2 regions of the Tardiphaga sp. 768_D3_N2_1 genome follow, and region 1 is predicted to be linked to the other one. Evidence: predicted binding sites of a transcription regulator. Region 1 holds the regulator's gene; the other holds the start of a gene.
The links. Region 1 encodes PhoB, which activates phosphate uptake and scavenging genes when phosphate is short. Its sites were predicted from a motif close to TGTCATNNANCTGTCAT; they were not measured.
Positions count from the first base shown of each region.

Region 2: the regulator PhoB is predicted to act here: its motif matches at 4,266-4,282, upstream of AB8A27_RS20655 (YdcH family protein).

Region 1 is NZ_CP197245.1:5,757,751-5,766,811, reverse strand. It holds gene AB8A27_RS27090 (aspartate aminotransferase family protein) at 1-254, opposite strand, end outside; gene AB8A27_RS27085 (GcrA family cell cycle regulator) at 701-1,210, shown strand; gene phoB (phosphate regulon transcriptional regulator PhoB) at 1,469-2,173, opposite strand; gene phoU (phosphate signaling complex protein PhoU) at 2,264-2,977, opposite strand; gene pstB (phosphate ABC transporter ATP-binding protein PstB) at 3,004-3,831, opposite strand; gene pstA (phosphate ABC transporter permease PstA) at 3,828-4,673, opposite strand; gene pstC (phosphate ABC transporter permease subunit PstC) at 4,675-5,673, opposite strand; gene pstS (phosphate ABC transporter substrate-binding protein PstS) at 5,826-6,836, opposite strand; gene AB8A27_RS27050 (ATP-binding protein) at 7,278-8,594, opposite strand; gene AB8A27_RS27045 (lysylphosphatidylglycerol synthase domain-containing protein) at 8,634-9,061, opposite strand, start outside.
Region 2 is NZ_CP197245.1:4,406,829-4,415,889, reverse strand. It holds gene rpsU (30S ribosomal protein S21) at 1-255, opposite strand, end outside; gene aqpZ (aquaporin Z) at 538-1,260, shown strand; gene AB8A27_RS20680 (5-(carboxyamino)imidazole ribonucleotide synthase) at 1,287-2,384, opposite strand; gene purE (5-(carboxyamino)imidazole ribonucleotide mutase) at 2,393-2,881, opposite strand; gene AB8A27_RS20670 (hypothetical protein) at 2,878-3,159, opposite strand; gene AB8A27_RS20665 (hypothetical protein) at 3,313-3,564, opposite strand; gene AB8A27_RS20660 (YdcH family protein) at 3,875-4,081, opposite strand; gene AB8A27_RS20655 (YdcH family protein) at 4,332-4,517, shown strand; gene AB8A27_RS20650 (NAD(P)/FAD-dependent oxidoreductase) at 4,687-5,790, opposite strand; gene AB8A27_RS20645 (sensor domain-containing protein) at 5,981-8,647, shown strand; gene AB8A27_RS20640 (ABC transporter ATP-binding protein) at 8,713-9,061, shown strand, end outside.

The sequences.
Region 1 (9,061 bases):
TCACCGTCCGGGCTCTTGAACAGGTTCGACATGTGCCAGAGCTTGGTGGCCTGCTCCTGCAGCGCGGCGACCATATGCGGATGCGCATGACCGAGAGCGTTCACGGCAACGCCGCTGGTAAAATCGAGATAGCGCTCGCCATCGGTTCCAATCAGCCACGCGCCTTCACCGCGCTCGAAAGCGACATCCGCACGCGCGAAAACAGGCAGCAAGTGAGCCTGAGAGAGGGGCGAAGACGTTGCGTTGCTGGTCATAACCGTTCCGATCGAAAAGACTGCGGCCGCGTCGATGACAATTGTGCGAAATCGAACAACGGACCCTAGAAACGAAACGTGCCGCCCTTCTCGGGCGGCACGTGGGCATTATTCTATGTGTGCTGTGAAGACTGTCAACCGCGCACTGCGGCTTTCGAGTCACACGGAGTCGCAGAAAAAGCCGATTTTGCAGCTTTATTTGCAGAAGCATGTGGACGCGGCATGCCCGACTCTTGCGTGCGAGTCACGGCATATTGTAGCTTTTGCCTTGTCGGATACGACATCTCGTGCGGCGGTAGATCCTTTTGACACATCCAGTGCGGCGTAACAGCCGGACGCGAAATTCGCGCCCGGTGAGCGCTAAGGGATTCTGACCGCAGGGATTTTTGAAGTCTCAACTCGCAGCGCCGCCTGGTCAGGCCGGCGTTCACGAAGGGAAAACTGCGATGACGGTAATGACATGGACCGACGATCGCGTCGAACAGTTGAAGAAACTCTGGGAAGGCGGCCTCTCCGCCAGCCAGATCGCTGCGGAACTCGGCAACGTGACCCGCAACGCCGTGATCGGCAAGGTGCACCGTCTCGGCCTGTCCGGCCGCGCCAAGAGCCCCTCTTCGGCAGCTCCGCGGCAGCGCAAGGCGCGCCCGGCGCAGCAGATGGTACGCGTCGCCCGCCCGATGGCCCGCGGCAACACCGCGCTGGCCCATAATTACGAGGTCGAGGCCGAGCCCGATCCGATCGCCTATGACAATGTGGTGCCGATCAGCCAGCGCCTGTCGCTGGTCGAACTCAGCGACGCCACCTGCCACTGGCCAATCGGCGATCCGTCGAGCGCAGACTTCTACTTCTGCGGCGGCAAGGCCCTGACCGGCGCCCCTTATTGCGCGCATCACTCGCGCATCGCCTATCAGCCGGCAAGCGACCGCCGCCGCGCAGTACCGAAGCCGGCACGCTGAGCTGGAAGATATCTAAAGCAAATGAAAATGCCCGGTGATGAGCCGGGCATTTTTCGTTGGGGGCAGCAAGTGTGACCGAGAGACGCCTGAACCAAACTCAATGTCGTCCCCGCCTAGCACGCCGAAGGCGTGCGCGGGGCGGGGACCCATAACCACCGACTAAGTGGTTGGGGCGAGTATTCGCAGGCGTCCTGGATAGAGCCGAGAAGACGGAGGCTATGGGTCCCCGCCTTCGCGGGGACGACACAGCGTGTGTTGTTACTCCGCCGCCTTGTCGAAGCGGTCGTCCAGCGCGTAGCCGGCACCACGCACGGTGCGGATCGGATCCGGCTCGCCGGCGGGATTGAGCAGCTTGCGCAGGCGGCCGATATGCACGTCGACGGTGCGCTCGTCGATATAGATGTCGCGGCCCCAGACGCTGTCGAGCAACTGTTCGCGGCTGAACACGCGGCCCGGATGTTCCAGGAAGAACTCCAGCAGGCGATATTCGGTCGGACCGAGATCGATCGGGCGGCTTGAGCGCACGACGCGGCGCTTGTCACGGTCGAGTTCGATATCGCCAAACGCCAAGACGGTGGCGAGACGCTCGGGAGCTGCACGACGCAGCAGACCCTTCACGCGCGCCAGCAGCTCCGGCACCGAGAACGGCTTGACGATATAGTCGTCGGCGCCGGTGGCGAGACCGCGAACGCGTTCGCTCTCTTCGCCGCGCGCCGTCAGCATGATGATCGGCAGTGCCTTGGTTTCAGGCCGTGCGCGCAAACGGCGGCACAGTTCGATGCCGGACAGGCCCGGCAGCATCCAGTCGAGCACCACGAGATCCGGCACCCGCTCCTTCAAGCGGGTGTCGGCATCGTCGCCGCGAGCGACGGTTTCAACATCATAGCCTTCAGCGTCGAGGTTGTAGCGAAGAAGCGTCGTGAGGGCTTCCTCGTCCTCCACCACCAGAATGCGTGCATTCACAGCCATATGGTCAATATCCTCAGTGACGTCCGATAAGCCTTAAATCATGATCCTTGCGGGAAACCGGCTTCCGCTTTCCCGCATCATGCTTCAGGCCGTCGGCGTATTCGCGAATGTGGTCATGTCGCCCTTCGGGCGCTTGTCGAGGATCTGCTGGCCCTCGATCATGTAGAACACGGTTTCCGCAATGTTGGTGGCGTGGTCGCCGATCCGCTCGATGTTCTTGGCGCAGAACATCAGGTGGATACAGAACGAGATGTTACGCGGGTCTTCCATCATATAGGTGAGGAGTTCGCGGAACAGCGAGGTGCAGATCGCGTCGATTTCCTCGTCGCCCTTCCACACCGTCATGGCGGCGGGCAGATCGTGCGCGGCATAGGCGTCAAGCACGGCCTTGACCTGGGTGGTCACGAGGTCGGTCATGTGTTCGAGGCCGCGGATCAGCTTCAGCGGATGGAAGTCGCTGTCCAGTGCATTGACGCGCTTGCCGATGTTCTTGGAGAGATCGCCGATGCGCTCCAGATCGGTGGCGACGCGCAGCGCGCCGACGATCTCGCGCAGGTCGACAGCCATCGGCTGGCGCTTGGCGATGGTCAGCACGGCACGCTCTTCGATCGTGCGCTGCAACTGGTCGATCTCGGCGTCGGTGGCGACGACGCGCGCACCGAGCGCGACGTCTCGGCGGATCAACGCATCGACGGATTCGACGATCTGCCGTTCTGCGAGGCCACCCATCTCGGCGACGAGACGGGTCAGCTCCTGCAGATCGTCGTCGAAAGCCTTGGTGGTGTGTTCAAAAGCCATATCTAAATCCTCCCGCGAATATCGCGTCAGCCGAAGCGGCCGGTGATGTAATCCTGGGTGCGGCGATCGGTCGGCGACGTGAAGATCTTGTTGGTCTGATCGAACTCGATCAGCTCGCCGAGATACATGAAGGCCGTGGTGTCGGAGACGCGGGCCGCCTGCTGCATGTTATGGGTCACGATCGCGATCGTGTACTGATCCTTGAGCTCGTCGATCAGTTCCTCGATCTTCGCGGTCGAGATCGGATCCAGCGCCGAGCACGGCTCGTCGAACAGGATCACCTCCGGCCGCACCGCGATGGTGCGTGCGATGCACAGACGCTGCTGCTGACCGCCCGACAGGCTGAGGCCCGACGCGTTGAGCTTGTCCTTGACTTCGTTCCAGAGCGCACCGCCGCGCAGTGCCTTTTCGACGCGGCCATCCATCTCCGACTTGGAGATCTTCTCATAGAGACGGATACCGAAGGCGATGTTTTCGTAAATCGTCATCGGGAACGGGGTCGGCTTCTGGAACACCATGCCGACACGGGCGCGCAGCAGGTTGAGGTCCAGCTTCGGATCCAGAATGTTCTGGTTGTCGAGCATAAGCTGACCCTCGGCGCGCTGGCCGGGATACAGGTCATACATGCGGTTGAAGATGCGCAGCAGCGTGGACTTGCCGCAGCCCGACGGGCCGATGAACGCCGTCACGCGGTTCGCCATCAGCGTCAGGTTGATCTTCTTCAGGGCGTGATGTTCGCCGTAATAGAAGTTCAGATCGCGCACGGTGACCTTGGGCCGGGTCTCGCCCTGCAGGACCGACGGCGGCGGCATCGAGACGGAAGAAACGCCAGACGACACAGAAAGCTCACTCATTTTGCTGTCCTCTCGGCGCCGAGAATGCGTGCGCCAATGTTAAGGGCAAGTACGGTCAAGGTGATGATCAGGGCACCGCTCCAGGCGAGCTGTTTCCAGTACTCGTAGGGGCTCTGCACGAAGTTGTTGATGGTCACCGGCAGGTTGGCCATCGTCTTGGTGAGGTCGAGGCTGAAGAACTGGTTGCTCAGTGCGGTGAACAGCAGCGGCGCCGTTTCACCGGCGACACGCGCGGTCGCCAGCAGCACACCGGTGATGAGACCGGCGCGGGCTGCACGATAGGCGATCCGCTTGATGACCAGGGAGCGCGGCAGGCCGAGCGCCGAGGCCGCTTCACGCAGCGGGTTCGGCACGAGGCCGAGCATGTCTTCAGTGGTACGAACCACGACGGGGATCACGATCACGGCGAGCGCAAGCGAACCGGCGAGAGCCGAGAAGCCGCCCATCGGAACCACCACCGCACCATAAACGAACAGGCCGATGATGATGGACGGGGCCGACAGCAACACGTCGTTGATGAAGCGGATCACCGAGGTGAGTTTGTCGTGCTTGCCGTATTCCGCGAGATAGGTGCCAGCAAACAGGCCGAGCGGCGCACCGATGCCGACGCCGATGATGGTCATGATGACCGAACCGACGATGGCATTGAGCAGACCGCCCTCCTGCGAACCGGGCGGCGGCGTGTTCTGGGTAAAGATCTGCAGGCTGATGCCGGCGAGCCCGTTGTAGAACAGGGTGAACAGGATCAGCGCGAGCCAGGTGACGCCAAAGAGAGCGGCACCCATGCAGAGCCCACGGACGATCTTGTCATTGCGACGGCGTGAAGCGTAAATCGGGTTCATGTTAGTTGCCCGCCTTCTTTTCCAGACGCAGCAGCATCAGGCGCGCTGCCGAGAGCACCACGAAGGTAAGCACGAACAGCAGCAGGCCGAGCAGGATCAGACCCGACTGATGCAACCCGTCGCTCTCCGCGAATTCGGAGGCGATCGCCGCCGAGATCGTGGTACCCGGACCGAACAGAGATCCGGTAATGCGGAACGAGTTGCCGATGATGAAGGTCACCGCCATCGTTTCACCGAGCGCACGGCCGAGCGCCAGCATGACGCCACCGATCACACCGACGCGGGTGTAGGGGATGACGACATTGCGGACGACTTCCCAGGTGGTGCAGCCGACGCCGTAAGCGGCTTCCTTGAGCACCGGCGGCACCGTCTTGAACACGTCGACCGAGATCGAGGTGATGAAGGGGAGCACCATGATGGCGAGGATGAGCGAGGCGTTGAACAGCGAGAGATAGGACGGCGGACCGGCGAAGATGGTGCCGAGCACCGGCACGCCTTCGAACATGTTGATCAGGAACGGCTGGAAGTGATTGGCCAGGAACGGGCCGAGCACGAAGAAGCCCCACATGCCGTAGATGATCGAGGGAATACCCGCGAGAAGCTCAACGGCCATGCCGATCGGGCGGCGCAGCCACTGCGGGCACAGTTCGGTGAGGAACACCGCGATGCCGATGCCAACCGGAATGGCGATAGCCATCGCGATCACCGAGGTGATCAGCGTGCCGTAGATCGGGCCGAGCGCGCCCAGCACCGGCGGATCGGCCGACGGCGCCCAACGCTGCGTGGTCAGGAAGGAGAAACCGAATTCCTTGAGCGCCGGCCATGCGCCGACGATGAGCGACAGAATGATGCCGCCGAGAATAAACAGAACGGACAGTGCCGAGATGCGGGTGATCCAGTAAAACGCCTGGTCCCCGGTCTTGAAGGCATTCAGAGCCTTCGCACGATCATAAGGTCCGGCAGCGTCCATCGAAGAGCTCTGTACGGCCATGTCTGCCACGCCAGTCCCCTGTAATTGTTACAATACCCCAAAACGCGTTGCCCTGGATGGGCTTGTCAGGGCGCGAAGTCAGAAGAGAAGAAGAAAGAAACTCAGCCCTGCAGTGCAGCGAACGGAGGAGAGATGCCCCTCTCCTCCGCCCACACGCCAGATTAGCTCTTGATGTCAGCCGACCAGGTCTTTTCGATCAGCTTGACGACCGAGTCCGGCATCGGGATGTAGTCGAGCTCTTCAGCAGCCTTGTCACCCTTTTCGAACGACCACTTGAAGAACTTCAGCGCTTCAGCCGACGCCGCCTTGTCGGTCGGGGTCTTGTGCATGAGGATGAAGGTCGCCGCAGTGATCGGCCAGGACGCGTCGCCCGGCTGGTCGGTGAGGATCACGTAGTAGCCGGGAGCCTTTGCCCAGTCGGCATTGGCAGCAGCAGCCTGGAAGGCAGCGACGGTCGGCTGCACGGTCTTGCCAGCCTTGTTGACGAGACCAGCATAGGTCAGCTTGTTCTGCTTGGCGTAAGCATATTCAACATAACCGATTGCGTTCTTGGTCTGACCGACGTTGCCAGCAACGCCTTCATTGCCCTTGGCGCCGACGCCAACCGGCCACTCGACAGCCGTACCGGTACCGACCTTGGTCTTCCAGTCAGCCGAAGCCTTCGACAGATAGTCGGTGAAGTTGAAGGTGGTGCCCGAACCGTCCGAACGACGAACGACGGTGATGGCGGCCGACGGCAGCTTCAGCTTCGGGTTCAGCTTGGCGATGGCAGCGTCGTCCCACTTGGTGACCTTGCCGAGATAGATGTCGCCGAGCACTTCGCCGGAGAGGATCAGTTCGCCCGAAGCAATGCCTTCGAGATTCACGACGGGAACGATGGCGCCCATCACCATCGGCCACTGAACCAGACCGTCCTTATCGAGCTGCTCAGCCTTGAGCGGCGCATCGGTGGCGCCGAAGGTCACGGTCTTCGCCTGGATCTGCTTGATGCCAGCGCCCGAACCGATCGACTGATAGTTCAGACCGTTGCCAGTCTCTTTCTTGTAGGCGTCGGCCCACTTCGAATAGACGGGGAACGGGAAGGTCGCGCCGGCACCGGTGATGTCGGCGGCAAATGCCGAGGTCGAGGCGGCAACGAGGCCGGCAGCGACGATCGCTTTGAGGAATTTCATGGGATGTCTCCAATCTCGTGAGCGACCGCGCCGGATGCGCCAGTCGTGCTCACGCCGCCCGTTTAGGGGTGGTCGATTGTGCTTTTATGATAGTTCCATGACACTTGGATGACGACAACAAGCATCTGTAAATGCTTTGTTTTTCAGCTTCTACAGATAATTTTACCGTGCAAATGACACCGAAAATGCCCTTCCATAAGCGTCATGGCAGGCCGTCAAAATCGGCCGTCACAGGGGTTAACAATATGTTTCAGAAGGTAGAATCCGGCCTCGCGAACATGTGCGCCTATGACGCCTGCGGGCACGATCCTGAGGTTGATCGGACGCAATGCCGCACCCAGCCGCCAGGCTTTTTTTGATGGCCTGAGCGAAGCGCAGCCATGCGAGACCGCCCGGGGGCGGTCGTGACGGGGGAAGGCAGAACGATGGGAGTTTGAGGCGTCAGGACGCCGCAGAGGCGGGAGGCGCCGGCGGGGTCTTCACTTGCGGAAAGGCGGCGGTAAAGGTCGCGCCGTTCTTGGGCACGCTTTCGATCAGCAGCCGACCGCGATGCCGGTTCAGGATGTGCTTCACCAGTGAGAGGCCGAGGCCCGTACCGCCCTGCGCGCGGCTGTCGCCGACATCGACCCGGTAGAAACGTTCGGTCAGGCGCGGCAGATGCTCGGGGGCGATGCCCGGGCCATAGTCCCGCACGGCGACGCGGATTTCCGGTACACCCTCCGCAGTCGCCTCGGTGGTCAACGAGACGTCCACCTTGCCGCCCGAGGCGCCGTATTTCAGCGCGTTCTCGATCAGGTTCTCGAACAGCCTGAGCAATTCCTCACGATCGCCGGCGACGGACACCGGGGTCGCCGGAAGGGCCATCTCGATCTTGACGTTGCGCTCATTGGCCAGCGGCTCCAGTCCGTCGCCGACCTGACGGATAATCGGGAGAATATCCACCAGCGTATCCGGCCGCACATGCGCCGACAGTTCGACGCGCGACAGCGACAAGAGATCGTCGATCAGCCTTGCCATGCGGGTCGCCTGCGCATGCATGATGCCGAGAAAACGCTCACGCGCCTTGGGGTCGTCCTTGGCCGGTCCCTGCAGCGTGTCGATGAAGCCGGACAGTGCCGCCAACGGCGTACGCAGCTCGTGGCTGGCATTGGCGACGAAATCGGCCCGCATTTCCTCGACACGGCGCAGCGGCGTCTGGTCGTGGAACGTCATGAGCATGCAGGTGTCGGTGCCGCCAAAGGCCGTCGGGACCGGCACCGGTGTGATCATCAATTCCATCCAGCGATCGACCGGAACGTGATCAAGATAGGTCGCGCGGCGCGGCTCGGTGGTGGCGATCGCCTCGCGCAAGGCGGTGATGATCTCCGGCGAACGCAGCGCGAATTGCGCCAGTTCGTTCTTGCGCAAAGCGGGCGCCAGTTGCGCCGCGGCGGGATTGAGATGGATGACGCGGCCGGCCCTATCGAGCAGCACGGCGGGATCGGGAATGCCGGCGATGATGGCGCGGACTGCAGGCGCCTCGACGGGGTTGGCGGCCAGAGCCTCATCGCGTGCCGTCACCGCGTCATGCAGGCGCCACGGCACCAGTGCCGCACCGGCGATACAAACGAACACGATGCCGGCGCGCAGCGGCGACAACTCGCCGAAGAACACCAAAGCAGCCAGCGCCAGACCGGCTGCCAGCAAAATGATCGCCGAATGCCGCAGCCGGTCCGGCCACGGCGAGAACATGGTCGATGGAGAAGCTTCAATGGCCATCTGAACCGGATCTCTTCCTGCTGCGCATGCGAACTCGTGTCAGGCGCCGGAGCGGCCATGTTCCTTCAGCGGGTGGCCGACACCCGGCTGGGCCTCGGCCGCGACCGCCTGCAGCTTTTTCGATCGCGAACCAATGATAAGCTCGCGAAGCGTCAGTAACATGACTGATATAAAGAATGGCGCGAGGTAATAAAGCACCCTGAACAGCAGCATGCCGGCGAGCAGCTTTTCCTGATCCATCATTTCGAGGCCGACCAGCATCGCGGCATCGAACACGCCGAGACCGCCCGGCGAATGGCTGGCGAAACCCAGCAAAGTCGCCGAGACGAACACCACCGCCACCACGACGAAACCGACGTCAGGCTCGGCAGGCACCAGCATGTACATCGCGAGCGCACAGAAACCGAGATCGATGATGCCAATGCTGATCTGGAGCAGGGTCAGCGGGCCACCCGGCAGCACCACCG
Region 2 (9,061 bases), 1.4 Mb from region 1:
GCCACGCTCGGCGCCAGGACCCGCGCCGAACACCGGCTTCGGCTTCATCGGCAGCAGGCCTTCGCGCTGCAGTTTCTTGCGAGCCAGCTTGCGTGCGCGACGCACAGCTTCAGCCTTCTCGCGAGCCTTCTTCTCAGAGGGCTTTTCGTAATGACCGCGGAGCTTCATCTCGCGGAAAATACCCTCGCGCTGCATCTTCTTCTTCAGCGCCTTGAGAGCCTGGTCGACGTTATTATCGCGAACGAGAACCTGCACGCGGCATCCTCTTTTCAATTGGTCGGATTTGAATTTCGGTAAAGTGAAGGGCCGACAAAGGCCATGCCCTTAACCTCAAGGGCGCCGATGTACCAGATGAAATGGCGAATGTCCACCTTCCGGCGCCGTCATTTTAACCTTCCGGGCCGGGAGAATAGCCTGTTTTTCCGAATTTTTTCGAGTGGGGATAGGGCAGGTTCCCTGTCTCGACAGGTATTGGAGCACGGACGCATAATTCCCGTGGCGACTCAGCCGGGACGCCGATTACGACCGGAGAGCATTATGAATGGGAAAAAATACGCGGCCGAGCTGATCGGCACCTTTTGGCTCACATTTGCAGGCTGCGGCAGCGCCGTCATCGCGGCAGCATTTCCGCAGGTCGGTATCGGTCTCGTCGGCGTTTCGCTGGCCTTCGGCCTCAGCGTCGTGACCATGGCCTATGCCATTGGCCACATTTCGGGCTGCCACCTCAATCCTGCGGTCACCGTGGGCCTTGCAGCGGGCGGACGTTTCCCCACCGGCCAGATTCTGCCTTATGTGATTGCGCAGGTCGTCGGTGCGATAGCGGGGGCGGCCGTGTTGTATGTCATCGCTAGCGGCGCTGCCGGTTTCGACCTTGCCAAGGGCTTTGCCTCGAACGGTTACGGCGATCATTCGCCCGGCAAATACAGCATGGTGGCGGGCTTCATCATGGAAGTGGTGATGACCATGATGTTCCTGTTCATCATCATGGGTTCCACGCACGGCAAGGCGCCTGCGGGCTTCGCGCCGCTGGCGATCGGGCTTGCGCTGGTGATGATCCACCTTGTCAGCATTCCAGTCACCAACACGTCGGTGAATCCGGCGCGCAGCACCGGGCCGGCATTGTTTGTCGGTGGCTGGGCACTGCAGCAGTTGTGGCTGTTCTGGGTGGCGCCGCTGGTTGGCGGCGTTCTCGGCGGCGCGATCTATCGCTGGCTGAGTGACGAGCCCGCTGGTGTAGTGGAAGGCAAGGCGGCCAGCTGACGAATGAGGAGGCGAAGCCGGCGTCGTTACGTGGCCGGCTTCACCTCAACCACATGGCCCATCTTGCGGCCGGGCTTCGGCGCGCCCTTGCCATAGAGATGCACGGTGGCGCCGGGGACGGTGAGCCACTTGCCATAGTCGAGAATGTCGTCGCCGATCAGGTTGATCATCGTGACCTGGCCATGGCGGACGGGCTTGGCGAGTGGCCAGCCAGCGATGGCGCGGATGTGCTGTTCGAACTGCGACACCGAGGCGCCATCGAGCGTCCAGTGGCCGGAATTGTGCACGCGCGGCGCAATTTCGTTCACGACAAGCGTCGCGCCGTCAATGGCGTCCTTCTGGCCCGGCACCACAAACAGTTCGACGGCAAAGACTCCGACATAGCCCAGTGCGGTGCCGATCTTCTCGGCGATCTCGCGTGCCTTTGCGGCAAGCGTGTCGGAGATGCGCGCGGGCGCATAGGAGAATTTCAGGATGTGATCGCGATGCTCGTTTTCGGTGACGTCGAAACATTCGACATGGCCGTCGGCGCCGCGTGCGGCGATGACCGAGACCTCGCGTTCGAACGGCACGAAGGCTTCGAGGATCGCGGAGTTGGTGCCTAGATCCTTCCAGACCTGATCGAGGTCGTCACCCTCGCGGATGATTGCCTGACCCTTGCCGTCATAACCGAAGCGACGCGTCTTGATGACGGCTGGCAGACCGATCTTCTTGACCGCTGCATGAAGCTCGCCAGCATTCGCAACGCCTGCGTAACCGGCTGTGCCGATACCCAGTGACGTTACGAAATCCTTCTCGGCCAGACGATCCTGCGTGGTCTGCAGGATTGTCTGCGCGGGCAGAACCGGGCGCCGCGCGTCGAGGATCATCGCGGTGGCGGCCGGCACGTTCTCGAATTCGTAAGTGATGACGTCGCAATCGCTGGCGAACAGTTCGAGCGCCTCGACATCAGCATATTCAGCGCATGTCGCGTTCTGCACGACATCGAAAGCCGGCGAATCCGGATCCGGTGAAAAAACCTGACAGCGGAGGCCGAGGCGTGCTGCGGACATCGCCAACATGCGACCGAGCTGGCCACCACCGAGAATGCCGATCGTATCGCCGGGCTTGAGAACCTTCGTCACCACAGCGCTCACGCCGCACCTTCCGGCTTTTCAGCCACGGCATCGGTCTGCGCCTTGCGCCAGGCAGCGAGCTTTGTCGCCAGTGCCGTGTCGTGCAGCGCCAGCACGCTCGCCGCGAGCAGTGCCGCATTGATCGCGCCGGGCTTGCCGATCGCCAGCGTGCCGACGGGCACGCCGCCCGGCATCTGGACGATCGAATAGAGCGAGTCGACGCCGGACAGCGCCTTGGATTCCACGGGCACGCCGAACACGGGCAGTTCCGTCAGCGCCGCAGCCATGCCGGGCAAATGCGCAGCGCCGCCGGCGCCGGCAATGATGATCTGGAAGCCCGCTGCCTTGGCGCCCTTGGCGAATGCGACCAGCCGGTCCGGCGTACGGTGGGCCGAGACGATGCGTGCCTCATGGGATACGCCGAGCGCAGTCAGCGTTTCGGCGGCGTGGCGCATGGTTTCCCAGTCCGACTGGCTTCCCATAATAATGGCGACGGGCGCGGTCATTCCGTATTTTCTTTCGCGAATCCAGAAAGATAGGCTGGAAATACAATGTCGTCCCCTTGCGTGGCAAGGAGCGTGGCAAACACGATCTCGTCTTGGTGAAGACTGGCAAGCCTTGTAACAAATCCCATGCAAAAGAAAACCCGAAGGCCTGCCGCAAAGTCGGTCAAACGCTCGATGAAGTCTGCCTTGCGCGGTTCCAGGGCGCTTGTGTCGCTGCCGAAAAGCCGGGTGCTGCCTGACGCCGCGATCGACCAGCTCACTTTCGTCTTGCGCGACATCAACGTGTCAGCCGGCGCCTCCGCAGGTGTCGCGCTGCTGGTTCCTGAGGCCGATGGCGAAGCCGTGTTGGTCCGCGCCGACAAGGCGACGCATGTGCGCAAGACCGCGTGACCTGCGGAAGTGTAGCTAGCCGATCGTCACCGTTGACGTCTTTACAACGCGCTGAGGTCGCTTGGCACTTCGCCAAAGGAGCGGATCACCTGAGCGTCGCCGAATTCGCCGATCATCGGATCGCCGGTACGGCTGAAGGCCAGTGCGCCGATCGAGCCTGGCGCACGGGACAAGAGTTCGGCGCGGCGGATGGCGCCAGATGCGCTCTGACATTCCTCGGCAGCACCGGCTGCCAGCGAACCGGAGTCGTCCTGCAGGAAGGGCAGTGCGACATAATAGGTGATGTCAGCCATGGGCGTGCTCGCGAGTCGATTGATCTCGATAAGTTTGTTCCTATTTTGTTCTTCTGTCAAGCTCGGCGCCCTGTGCGCGACCTTCCCGTGGGGTGTCTTTATCCGCCGAAGCCGGCTCGCGCTGCGACAGTGTCAGGCTGCCCCGTAGGCGTCGTCATCGCGATCGGTTCGCGTCGCCCATCCAGACAAAGACGTTAGTGAAAGATCAACCAACAGGCGTGATGCAAAGAAAGCCGATCCGTTGATCGTCATGCATCGGGCTGCAGTCGTGGCCGCTCGTAAGCCCACAGCCACAGCGTGACGTGTTGTCTCAGGCGATAATGTCCGGGGTGATCTGATCTTCGATGAACGAGATGCGGTCTTTCAGCTGAAGCTTCCTCTTCTTCAACCGTTGCAGCCGCAAAAGATCGGGTGCCGGTGAGTGCTGCAAGGCATCGATAGCGGCGTCGAGGTCGCGATGTTCCTGCTGCAATCGGGCGAGTTCTAACGGGAGTTCGCGATCTTCGTCGTCGTTCATGTTTCTAGCTGACTGGATTCGCAAGTTATTTGCGAGGGATTTCTAGAATCACTATCGCCGGTGCGGGCACACCACGCAAGCCGTCCGGTTCCAGCTTTTTGCGGCGCAAATCAGGCCACGATTCGTTTCAGACGATACCTGAAACTCAACATACACTTTTCAATACCCATCGACAGATGTCCACTGTCATGTAGAATTCATCGTCCAACCGAACGTATCCTGAGGTTCAATCCTACCGAGGAGTTTTCGAATGGCACTACAGGCGCATCTCGTCGAACTGGAACGCAAGCACAAGGTTCTCGAAAGCGAATTGCACGAAGCGCTCGTGCACCTGTCTACCGACGATCTCCGCATCGTCGAACTCAAGCGTCGAAAACTGATGGTCAGGGACGAAATCCAGCGTCTCAAAAATGGCGCCAGCGACACGGTGCATTAATCAACGGCTGCACTGATCAGCGAACGATAAATCACAGTATCGACATCGCCGTTTACGTCATTGCTTTTACGTAGGTGCGATGACCTCTTTCCTTGATCCCGCGACAGGTTTGCGACGAAGCTCCAGTTATTCGGTTGGCCTGGATCGCTTCGCCTGCAACCCTTCGCGTTCAATGTCCCGCCATGTCAGCCACATAGTCCGCGATGGCCAGGGACGATGTCAGCCCCGGTGACTCGATGCCGAACAGGTTGATAAGGCCGGGCACGCCATGGGTCTGGGCACCCTGGATCATGAAGTCCTGCACCGCGACTGCGGGCGGCACGATCTTTGGCCGCATTCCGGAATAGCTTGGCATCAATGCGCCGTCCGGCAGATCCGGCCAGTAGCGCCTGATGGCCGGATAAAACTTCTCGCCGCGTGCCGGATCGACCGTGTAGTCGATGTGATCCACCCACTCGACATCAGGGCCGAAGCGCGCCTGGCCGGCCAGATCGAGCGTCAGATGCACGCCGAGGCCGCCCGGTTCCGGCACGGGATAGATCAGCCGGGAGAACGGTGCTTTTGCATTGCAGCTGAAGTAGCAGCCTTTCGCGAGATAAGCGGGCGGAATCAGATCGAGCGGCATGCCATCGAGCATGCGTGCAATCGCGGTCGCAGACAGGCCTGCAGAATTGATCAGCATGTCGCAGGCAAGTGTCATCGGAGCCTCGCCGCCGACATCCAGTTCGAAACCGTCGGCGGTGACCCGGCCACGTTCCAGCGGCGCGAGAAATGCGAAGGCCGCGCCTGCGGCTTCCGCCTCACCGCGCAACGACAACATGTAGCTGTGGCTGTCGACGATTCCGGTGGAGGGGGACAACAGCGCGGCTTCGCAAGCCAGTGCCGGCTCCAGCGCCCGTGCCTCTGTCCCTGACAAATGCGTGAGGTCAGCAACGCCATTGGCTTCGGCATGCGCTTTGATCGACGCCAGTTTGGCGATCTCCTCCGGACGTGTGGCGACGATCAGTTTCCCGGAGTTGCGATGCGGGATGCCGCGATCCCGGCAATAATCATAGAGAGCCTGTTTGCCAGAGACGCAGAGCCGCGCCATCAGGCTGCCGGCCGGATAATAGATGCCGGCATGGATGACCTCGCTGTTGCGCGACGAGGTCACGGTACCAATCGCATCCGCGGCCTCCAGCACGATGACCTCGCGTCCCGCTTCCGCCAGTCGCCGGGCGATCGCAAGACCCACGACGCCGGCGCCCACCACCACGCATTCAACCTTGTCCATGTCGCGTCCGATAGTTTGCTGTGCCGATCATCCGCGGTTCGACCCTGCGCATGTGGCGCATTAGTAAAACATTAAGCATCACAGCTAATTACCACCAAATTTCGCCGCATTCTGCAGGTGCGACGATACGCATTTACCTGATCCACATACCTGTAACCAAACACTCCCGCTGCGAATACGCGGGTGTGTAATGACTGGCAAGATCGGGCGATCAGACAGCAAGGCGGCAATGTCCGTCATCGCGGTCGCGTGCCTTCTCGGCAGCATTACCGGAGCCCGCGCAGAATCCCCGGCGGTTCATTATATCAGTGAACTCGATCCGCAAATGATCTGGCAGATCCTCATCGGCGGATTTGTCGCGCTGGCATTTCTCGCCGCCATCGTGCTGTGGGTCGCCTCGGCGTTGCGCAACGTGCGTCGCGAGCAGCAGCGTCGCAATGCGTTTGTCGGTTCTGCCCTCAATCATCTCGGCCAAGGCATCGTGATGCTCGACGACCAGAAGCGGGTCGTGTTTTGCAACGATCGCTATCTTGAGATCTACGACCTGACGCGCGCCGACATCACCAAGGACATCACCGGTCCAGGACTGCGTGAGTTGCGCCGCCAGCGTGGCAAGCTCGATCTGAACACCCAGAGCTTCTACGAACAGACTGTTTCCGCCGGCGAGTACATTGCCGAAATGCCCGGTGGGCAATCCGTTCACGTCAAGTTCAGCCGGCTTCCCAATGGCGGCGCCATCGGTATCCACGAGGATTGCACCGAGCAGCGCTTCCTGCAGCGCGAGCTCGCGACCACCAAACAGTTCCTTGAATCTGTCTTGGATCACGTCCCGATCTGTGTTGCGGCCAAGACCATTGACGATGGCCGTTATATCTTCGCCAACCGGGCTTTTGAGACCTTCTCCCGGCTCTCGCGTAATCAGATCGTCGGCAAGCGACCGGATCAGATATTCTCTACAAAGTCTGCGAAGGCGATTGCCGAGGCAGACGCCCTGGCCGTGGAAACACGCAGTCAGTGTCGCAGCGAGTTCAATGTGGAGGTCGGTTCGGACGTCCGCACGCTGGATAGCAATCGTGTGATTGCTTTTAATGAACGCAATGAGCCAGCATTCCTGATTGCACTGTTTGAGGATGTGACCGACCGCAAATCGCTGTCCAAGGAACTGGAGAACGCCAAGAAATTCCTTGAGACTGTACTCGACAACATTCCTGTGTCGCTGATGGTGCAGCAGATCAGCACCGGCCGTTATCTGTTCGCCAATCGCGGCGCAGAAGTCATTTTGGGTCGCAAGCGCGAAGACGCTATCGGTCTGACCGTTCCCGAAATGCTTCGCCCGGAAGAAGCAAAGCTGATCGTCAGCCGGGATCAGGCGGCGATCAGGGGGCGAACACCGATTGCGGAAGAGCACCCGATCAGCACGCGCGATGGATTGCGGCTGTTCCTGACCCGGCGGGTCACTGTGCTCGACGACGCAGGCGAGCCGCAATATCTGATCAAGACTCACGAGGACGTCACCGACCGCCGCCAGACCGAGGCCCGGATGGCGCATATGGCCTATCACGACGGCCTGACCGATCTGCCGAACCGGCCGGCGTTCCTGCAGGCCCTGTCGCAGATGATCGATGCCTGTAGCGAGACCTCCGAGGAATTCGCGGTGCTGTCGATCGATCTCGACGGCCTGAAGGAGGTCAATGATGTCTTCGGCCATGCCATCGGTGACAAGCTGCTGATCGAAGTGTCGCGTCGTATCGATGCGGCCGTAGGCGGTGGCGTTGTGGCGCGGCTCGGCGGTGACGAGTTCGGCGTGATCATCGACGGCGCGCAGCCTGCGGCCGGGCTGTTGATCGCAGAGCGGATCTCCGCGGCCCTTGCGGAGGAATTCCCGATCGAGGGCAAGTCGGTGCGTACAGGCGTCACCACGGGCATCTCGCTCTTCCCGCGCGATGGCAGCGACGCCGCAGCCCTGCTGGCGAATTCCGGTGCCGCGCTGTTCCGCGCCAAGTCGCAGTCGCGCGGTTCGATCAGCATCTTCGAGCCCGGGATGGATCAGCAACTGCGCGATCGCCGCGTGCTGCATCAGGATCTCTCGGCTGCGATCCGCAATGGCGAATTGTCGCTGCACTACCAACCCCAGGCACGCGCCGGCCAGACCGTTGTCGATGCCGATATCACAGGCTTCGAGGCGCTGGCGCGGTGGATTCATCCGACGCGCGGTTTTGTGCCGCCCGGAGACTTCATTCCGCTGGCCGAGGAAAGTGGCCTGATCGTCGAGATGGGCGAGTGGATCCTGCGTCAGGCCTGTCTCGAGGCTGCCTCGTGGCCGGTCCCGCTGCAGATCGCGGTCAACCTGTCGCCCGCGCAGTTCATGCACGGCGATCTCGTCGGCCTCGTACATTCGATCCTGCTCGAAACCGGCCTGCAGCCCGGCCGGCTTGAGCTGGAAATCACTGAGGGCGTGCTGATCGAGGATTTCGATCGCGGCGTCGCGTTGCTGCGGCGGTTGAAGGCGCTCGGTGTGCGCATCTCGATGGACGACTTCGGCTCCGGCTATTCCTCGCTGACCTATCTGCAGGCATTCCCGTTCGACAAGATCAAGATCGACCGCGCTTTCGTGATCAATCTGGGGCTCAATCCGCAGTCCGCCGCCATCGTGCGCGCGGTCATCGGGCTTGGCCATGGCCTCGACGTCGCGATCGTTGCGGAAGGCGTCGAGACCCACGAGCAACTCTGCTTCCTCGCCAGCGAAGGCTGCGACGGCGTACAAGGTTACTTCATCGGGCGTCCTGCTCCGATTGCGCAATATGCTACGCTGGTCGGACGGATTGCCGCGACATCCGTCGCTCGCAAGGCTGGTTGAGCGCCAGACCGTTGCGAAGCGCTGATGCTGTTGAGCCCGCGGCGTTCCGCGGCTAGCTTGCGGTTATGACGAATCTCACTGCGACAGTCGCGGATCCAGCGGCCAGCGATGCGCCGGTCATCGCCTATCCCACGCCCTTGCTGCGGATCGATGGCGTCACCAAGGCATTCGGCGCGCATAGCGCAGTGGACAATCTGTCCTTGGATATCAAGGCCGGCGAATTCTTCGCGCTGCTCGGGCCGAGCGGCTGTGGCAAGACCACGTTACTGCGCATGCTGGCCGGTTTCGAAGCGCCGGACACGGGCAAGATCGAGTTGAACGGCGAGGACATCGCCGCGGTATTGCCGCATCAGCGGCCCGTCAACATGATGTTTCAGAACTACGCGCTGTTTCCGCACCTCAACGTGCGTGACA